DNA from 2 places in the Providencia manganoxydans genome. Region 2 is predicted to be linked to the other one. Evidence: predicted binding sites of a transcription regulator. Region 2 holds the regulator's gene; the other holds the start of a gene.
The links. Region 2 encodes PhoB, which activates phosphate uptake and scavenging genes when phosphate is short. Its sites were predicted from a motif close to CTGTCATAAAACTGNCNNAT; they were not measured.
Positions count from the first base shown of each region.

Region 1: pstS (phosphate ABC transporter substrate-binding protein PstS) is a predicted target of PhoB. The motif match lies at 1,881-1,900, and genes of this name have one in related genera.

Region 1 covers NZ_CP067099.1:346,939-351,379, reverse strand. Annotated here, with positions in the region: gene pstC (phosphate ABC transporter permease PstC) at 1-606, opposite strand, end outside; gene pstS (phosphate ABC transporter substrate-binding protein PstS) at 738-1,781, opposite strand; gene JI723_RS01545 (hypothetical protein) at 2,099-2,905, opposite strand; gene envZ (two-component system sensor histidine kinase EnvZ) at 3,103-4,434, opposite strand; gene ompR (osmolarity response regulator transcription factor OmpR) at 4,431-4,441, opposite strand, start outside.
Region 2 covers NZ_CP067099.1:882,006-886,446, reverse strand. Annotated here, with positions in the region: gene phoR (phosphate regulon sensor histidine kinase PhoR) at 245-1,558, opposite strand; gene phoB (phosphate regulon transcriptional regulator PhoB) at 1,579-2,268, opposite strand; gene sbcD (exonuclease subunit SbcD) at 2,569-3,789, shown strand; gene JI723_RS03790 (AAA family ATPase) at 3,786-4,441, shown strand, end outside.

The DNA of each region.
Region 1 (4,441 bases), 540 kb from region 2:
CTCTTTCATCATGACAGGGGTTTGTTCAAATACGTCACGCATTACTGAGGCAATATAAGGAATGATCATAATGGCAAGGATGATCCCCGCGGCCAAAATACCAATCCCAAATGCAGGACCTGAGAAAAGCTCGCCGACGATCGGGATGCTCGACATCACGTTGCCAACAGGCTCTTGGAAATATTCAGCAAACAGAGGCGCAAAAACAAATAGCCCCCACATACCATAAACAATACTTGGAATTGCGGCGAGAAGCTCAATAGCAATACCCAACGGGCGCTTTAACCAATTGGGAGCAAGTTCAGTTAAGAACAATGCAATACCAAAACTAACAGGTACAGCAATAATCAGAGCGATCAGCGATGTCACTATCGTGCCATAAATTGGCACAAGGGCACCAAACTGCTCTGCGGGAGCATCCCACTCTTTGGTCCATAAAAACGAAAACCCAAATTTCTGCATACTCGGCCACGAGGCAAAAATAAGGGAAATAATGATGCCACCAAGCATTAACAATGTGATTAGCGCAGCAATCTTAACTAATGCGCCAAATATCACATCGCCTGACTTACTCGGTGCTTTAAATGCCGTTGTTTTTTCGGCCATGCGCTTTTTCTCATCCTACACCTACTTTACTAGTAGGATTTAGTTACTACGTTAGAAGGCGGATGGTGTTCCTCATCATCCGCCTACCATTACCAGCCTTTAGGAGGCTCTCGCCTCTCTTGCCTCACATCTTAGAACAAGGGTTTCCCTTGGCTATCTTTAATTTCTGTTTTCCATGCTGCACGAACTGCGGTAACCACTTCTTGAGGCAGAACCGCGTAATCTAGCGCTTCAGCCTGTTTGCCACCTTTTTCATAACCCCAGTTAAAGAAGTCGAGAACCGCTTTACCTTTCTCGGCATTCGCTTGGTCTTTATGGACTAAGATAAATGTGGTTGAAGTGATTGGCCATGCGTTATCGCCATCACGGTTAGTCAAATCTTGAGCGAATGATTTCGACCAATCCACTTTTTTCGCAGCTGCGCTGAAACTCTCACCTGTTGGTGAAACGACCTTACCATCAGCAGAAACTAACTTAGTATAAGCAAGGTTGTTTTGTTTTGCATAGGCATATTCAACATAACCAATAGAGCCCGGTAAGCGCTGAACAAAGGCGGCTACGCCATCGTTACCTTTACCGCCGACACTGTTTTTCGGCCAATTAACGGTTGAACCCGCGCCGATATCATTTTTCCAATTTGAGCTGACTTTTGACAGGTAGCTTGTGAAGACAAAAGTGGTACCTGAACCATCAGAACGTCTAACCACAGCAATGTTTTGGTCTGGCAGGTTCGCATCTGGGTTTAATTTAGCGATAGCGGGATCATTCCATTTAGTGATTTTACCCAGATAGATATCACCTAACGTTGCACCATCTAAAGTCAGCTGCCCTGACTGAATACCTTTTACGTTAACCGCCAATACCACACCGCCAATCACGGTTGGGAACTGAAACAAACCATCTTCTTTTAGTTTTTCATCAGTCAATGGCGCATCTGACGCACCGAAATCAACTGTTTTTGCATTAATTTGTTTAACACCACCAGAAGAACCGATCCCCTGATAGTTCACTTTATTACCTGTTTCTTTCTGATAAGAGTCCGCCCACTTAGCATAAACGGGTGCTGGAAAGGTTGCTCCTGCACCGGTTAAGCTTGTGGCAGCAAAAGAAGACATTGCAGTCATTGAAAGGGTTGCTGCCATTACGCTAGCTAAGGTTGTACGCATCATTTTCATAATCCCTCCGGGGATGTATAGAAACAATTAAGTGTAAATTGTTGGTGAAATGTCACGGTAGGAAAAATAGGACAATTTGATGACAGCAACATGTCTAATTTATGACAGTTTTATGACAATTGATTTTTTTGATATGCCGATTGTCAAAAAATATCAACTTAATTAACAAAATAATTATAAAAATCAAATAGTAATTATTTTGTCATGAAATCAGTCTGTATTGAAACAAAAGTGATAAGCTGTCATAAAAAGATCTGAATCAGCATTAGGTATAAATCAATAAACTCGTAAATACGAGTTTATTGATTGAAAAATAATTAATCACTTTCTTTTAATTTAAATATTGGATGCTCTTTAAGTTGGGCAATTACCTGATCCATGCCTGCTTTACCATCCCCATGAGATTGCGATTCTATTCTTTTAGCAATACCGGCAAATTTCGCCATCGGTGGTGGTAGCGGTGTATTTATCGACCCCATTATTTCATCAGCGGTGACTTGATATTTCTCTGCATTCTTCTTGAATACCGCATGCTCTTTTAATTGCAAAATAACCGCATCCATTCCAATTCTACCTTCCCCATGAGGCTGTGATGCAGTTCCTTTAGCAATACCGTCAAACTTCGCCATCGGTGGTGGTGATGGCGGTATATTTATCGACCCCATAATTTCATCAGCGGTGACTTGATATTTCTCTGCATTCTTCTTGAATACCGCATGCTCTTTTAATTGCAAAATAACCGCATTCATTCCAATTTTACCTTCCCCATGGGGCTGTGATGCAGTTCCTTTAGCAATACAGTCAAATTTCACCATTGGTGGTGTAATGACTGAATTTACGGATGGCATCGGAGGAGGGGGCGGCGGTGTAACTACTCTAGAATCTAGTGATGGGGCTAAAGATAATGTGGGAGTTGTTTTCACTGATACTACTTTTAGAATCTGTGTAGCTTTAGACTTCACTGTTTTTTGTAAGCTAAAATGTTCTAATTTATTAATAAATCTTTTTATTTTCTTTAAAAAACTCGTTCCAATACTCTTTTTTGGATATTCTGTTGTTATCTTTGAATCGTGCAAACGTGTCACAGAATTTCCATTATTAACTATTCCTTTCATATTATTCATATCATATACCCCAATAATTTTATTCCAGCCAATTATCAAAGCAAGATAATCACTAAGTCTTTTATATAACGATGATATTATTTATAAATTATAAAGTTTTGCTTTATAGGATGAATAACTAGGAGTGAACATACCTGAAAAGTAAGAGGCAATAAGATGGCAAAGGCCGCTAGATCTTCACCAACGCTCCATCTAAATCACTCTTCTTTTTCTTTTAACGGTAGGTGTGCGCGAATGGCAAAGCCGCCACGTTCGCTTTTATGAATTTCGATACTACCTTCGTGGGCATCGACAATACGGCGGATAATCGCTAACCCTAGACCCGTACCGGTATTACTACGTGCTTTTTCCCCCTGCACAAAAGGTTGGAATAAGCGTTGAATATCTTCTTCTTTGATCCCTGCACCATCATCTTCCACTTGGAACCAAACCGAGTCTTCATTTTTGCCACTGCTGACTTTAATCCACCCATTCCCATAACGATACGCGTTGACAATCATATTCGTGATAGCACGCTTAATCGCTAATGGGTTACCATTAACAATCAAATGACCCGGCTCAAATGCCGTTTCAATTTCGCCTGTCACGCTACTTTCTGAGGTAACCGCTTCATTTAAGATTGCGTTCAGGTCACAGAACTCCATATTCATTTCTTGACCTGTTTTCAGGTAATCCATAAATTGCCCTATGATTGCATCACACTCTTCAATATCTTTATTGATTGATTCAGCAAGATAGCCATCTTCAGGACTCATCATTTCCGTTGCTAAACGAATACGGGTGAGAGGCGTACGCAGATCATGGCTGACCCCAGCCATCAATATGGTACGGTCATTTTCAAGCGTTTTGATTTCAGCTGACATATGGTTAAACGAGCGGATCGCCGCTTTCACTTCTGTGGCACCTTTCTCTTTCATCGCAGGTAAAATCACACCTTTCCCTACTTGGCTCGCATGATATTCAAGCTCAAGTAAAGGTTTGTTTTGGTAACGAATATATAGCCAAACACCAGCAAAAATAGATAGAAAGATCGCTAAAGTGTAACGGAACACCAAAGAAAATTGGTTCTGCCCGATTTCAGTCAAAGGGACTCGCACCCAGATATCAGGGGCAAGGTAGGAAGTTAGCCATAAGATCGGATATTCACGGCCAAGCTCTAAGCGTACCTGAGCTTCACCGCCAATATAATCAGACATGTTTTCACTGAGAAAATCATACTCTTTAGCCCAATTCAAACCTTCTTCCATTGCTGCTGACTGGGCATAAAAGGTAATACCTAATTCATTATAGATTTTTTTTCGTAAAGCAGGTGATACCCGTACTGTGGTTCCGTCTTGCAACACCATTTTTTCCGTCATTAATGTTCGTACTTCATAAGCCAGTACTTTGTTGAATTGCTGCAAACTTGGCATTACAACGAAATTCAACACCACCATATAACTGGTGACTAAGCTGGCAAAAAGTAACGCAACGAACAAAAATAACGAGCGAGAAAATGTACTACGTCGAGAGAACCTCAGTCGCTTCATGCTTTAC
Region 2 (4,441 bases):
AAACAATCAATATGCGATTATTCACTCTCGCTATTTACCATGACAGTGGCTAAATGAGGACGAGGAAATAGAATATCGAATGACCTGAGAAGTCGCTAGAGTTTAGAGAAAGTTGACCTTGGCTACTGGCTTTTATCACTAAAAAAGAACAAATAAACATCTAAAAAAGGGATATATACGTTGAATTAACAAGCAAAAGCGGCAACTAGCTGCCACTTTCATCAAGGATCATGTTAGGGGCTATTTATACTGTCTTAACCGTTTTCTTATCAGTTACAATCAACACCGGTGGTAAAGTAAAAGAGAACTCACTGCCTTTGCCAAGTTGGCTGGTGATCACTAACTGACTATTATGGTGCTGTAAAGCATGTTTGACGATGGCTAAGCCTAAACCTGTTCCGCCACTCCCATGGCGAGTCCTTGCTTTATCAACACGATAAAAACGCTCGGTCAAGCGAGGGATATGTTCAGCAGGGATCCCTGTACCATTATCTGCCACACTAAAGCGTGCGCCATGATGATTTTTCTGCCAACTAACACGAATAGTTGAGCCTTCAGGTGTATGAGCAATCGCGTTATACACTAAGTTTGCTACCGCACTACGCAGTTGTTCCTCATTACCATAAACACGCAGTTTTTCATCGACAGAAAATTCAAATTGTTGCCGCCCCTGACTTAAGCTAATCGCCTCTTGCTCAATCATTTTTAAAATAACAGGGATATTAATCTGCTCATCTAAACTAATTTGTGGAGCCACTTCAATACGTGATAGTTGCAATAATTGCTTAACCAAGCTATCCATACGGTGTGCTTGTTCTTGCATCACATGAAGGGCTTTTTTATTGGCGGGTGAGGTATTTTCTTGGTCATCCAGTACTTCAAGATACCCCTGAATAACCGTCAATGGCGTGCGTAACTCATGACTTACGTTAGCAAAAAAATCTCTACGTGCTTTTTCTAACCGACGTTTTTCAGTGACATCGCGAGCCACCATTAATAATTGACCTTCCGTATAAGGAAGAATACGAAATTCAACAATCGCACCACTATTCAGCTCAAGCGTTAACGGTTGCTCATAATTCTGTAAGGTAAAATAACGACTAAAATCAGGGTAACGTAGTAAGTTAAAAATAGGTTGTCCACTATCTTCAGGCCAACGAAAACCCAATAAGTGTTGGGCATGGCGATTACACCAAAAAATATTCCCTTCAAGCGTCATCATTACCACGGCATCAGGTAAAGATTCAGCCCCACTTCGAAACCGCTTAATTAATTGTCCTAGCTCACGACGACGTTTACGATTACGTTGTTGCATTTGATATATCCCGTAAAATATGGGTTCCCATCCACCTTTACCATCAGGAGGGAGCATACTACGGTCTAGCCATAACCAATATGACAGTTTCATTAAGTTATAACTATGCCAAATCAGCGCTGCTGCAAGCGAAATCACCAACAGCCATGCAAGATGGCCGATAAATAAAGATAAAATTAATGCAGGTAAAATAAATAAAAACAGCCCTAAAATCAGCTGTTTCCATGATAAGCGTTCAAGCACGCGGGAATCCCCTTTAGTTATCAGTAACGCGTTGAGAAGCGATAGCCCGTACCACGAACTGTTTGCACCATTTTATCATGCCCTTCGACTTCTAATGCCTTTCTAAGGCGGCGAATATGTACGTCAACGGTGCGATCTTCTACATAAACATTTGCGCCCCAAACATAATTAAGTAGCTGCTCACGACTATACACCCGCTCAGGGTGAGTCATAAAGAAATGCAGTAATTTATATTCCGTTGGCCCCATATCAATAGGCGTATCTTGACTACTGACACGGTGAGAGGTTGGATCTAATGTTAACCCGTTCATTTCAATGATGTCTTCTGTCGCCATCGGCGAAATACGACGTAAAATGGCTTTAACACGAGCCACCAGCTCTTTTGGTGAAAAAGGCTTAATCAAATAATCATCAGCCCCAACTTCTAGCCCTTTTACTCGGTCTTCCTCTTCCCCACGCGCAGTCAGCATCATCACGGGCACATCACGCGTGTCACTGTCACGTTTCATATGTTTAATTACTTGGATCCCTGAACCACCCGGGATCATCCAATCCAATAACACCAAATCAGGTAACGGGTCAACTAACTGCGCAATTGCGGAATCATAATCATCAGCTTCAATAGACTGAAAACCATTCTGCTCTAGTACAAAACAAACCATTTCTCGGATGGGCGCTTCATCTTCAACTACTAGAATGCGTCTTGCCATGATTAATCCTGTAAATAAGAAGAGATTATTAAAAGTAAAATCATTATGCGTCACTTTTATGACAGAATTATGAATGTTAACACTCAATGATGATAGTCCGATAATAATTGTCATTTTAGTGAAATATCGAGGTCATATGAGCAAAACGACAATTCTCCGCATCAACGCGCTCTGATAAGGTATACTGCATAACGTTCAATTAGCATAATTTCAATTCCAGTATTCGTCATACTTCAAGTGATAGCGTTGGTAACTGCAACTTTAAATATGACGATTAGTCATCCTTAGGAACCTATATTGATGCGTATCATCCATACCTCTGACTGGCACCTTGGCCAATATTTTTTTACAAAAAGCCGTGCTGCGGAACACCAATATTTCTTAACTTGGCTAATCGAACAAGTTAAACAATATCAGGTTGATGCTGTCATTGTTGCCGGTGATATCTTTGATACGGGCTCACCGCCCAGCTATGCAAGAGAACTTTACAACCAATTTGTCGTCTCTTTACAACAAACTGGCTGCCAATTGGTGATACTCAGCGGTAATCATGATTCTGTTTCTGTGTTAAATGAAACCAGTTCACTACTGGCTTATTTAAATACTGATGTTGTCACCTCGGGTAGTCAACCCCATGTCATCACACTTAAAAATGCACAAGGTGAGCCAGGGGCATTGCTATGCGCTATCCCATTTCTGCGCCCAAGGGATATTCAACTCAGCGTTGCAGGGCAAAGTAGCGAACAAAAACAGCTCTCACTACAAAATGCAATTAGTGAATATTATCAGTGTAGCTATCAACTAGCCCAGCAACAACGTGAAGCTTTGGGGCTTGAAATTCCGATTATTGCCACAGGTCATCTAACCGTTGTTGGTGCCGAAGTTTCTGATTCTGTGCGGGATATTTATATCGGCACCCTAGATGCCTTTCCATCAGGAGCCTTTCCCCCTGCCGACTATATTGCATTGGGGCATATCCATCGTCCACAAGTCATCGGCGGAAAACCGCACATTCGCTATTGCGGGTCACCTATTGCATTAAGTTTTGATGAAGCTGAACAACAAAAAAGCGTTTGTTTAGTGGAGTTCGATCGCAGTGATATCGCTCAAATTCAACAATTACCGATCCCTATATTTCAGCCATTAAAAACCCTCAAAGGATCACTTGCCGATATCCAAAAGCAGCTAAATGAAATAGATAATAATGACAATATTCAACCCATTTGGCTGGATATCGAGGTTGCCAGCCAAGACTACCTTGCTGATATACAGCAACGTATTGAAGCATTGGTTAAAGATTTACCTGTTGACGTGGTTTTGTTACGTCGAGCTCGCAAGCAGCCACAAGGCCAACAGACAGCTCTCGCCAATGAAACATTAAATGAGCTTACCGCCGAAGAGGTGTTTTTACGTCGCTTAACAGAAGAAGAACTGGGCGATAAAGAAAAAGAACAACGGCTCTTACTGCTATTTAAACAATCTCACGATGCATTACGTTCTGAGCTTGAGGGGGACGCATGAAAATACTGAGTTTACGTTTTAAAAATATTAACTCCCTCAAAGGTGAATGGAAAATTGACTTTAACCAAGAACCTTTTATCAGCCAAGGCCTATTCGCCATTACTGGCCCTACCGGAGCTGGTAAAACAACACTGTTAGATGCGATTTGTCTTGCTCTTTATCATCAAACTCCGCGTTTAAATACCTTATCAGCCAGCCAAAATGAACTCATGACCCGTCACACAGGCGAATGTCTTGCGGAAGTTGAGTTTGAAGTGAAAGGAACAGCCTACCGCGCTTTTTGGAGCCAAAGACGCGCAAGTAATAAGCCTGATGGTAAATTACAGTCACCGAAGGCCGAGTTAGCCACGGTGAATGATGGCAAAATTATCGCTGAGAAAATCAGTGAAGTCAGAGAGCAAATTATTCAAATTACTGGGCTCGATTTTGGCCGTTTCACTAAATCAATCCTTCTATCTCAAGGTGATTTTGCAGCCTTTTTGAATGCCAGTGAAAAAGAACGAGCTGATTTACTTGAGGAAATCACTGGCACCGAAATTTATAGCCAAATCTCGAGTTACATTTATCGTCAGCACAAACACGTTAAAAATGATTTAGAAATTTTAAAAGCTCGTGCACAAAGTATTCACTTACTCACAGAAGATGAATATCA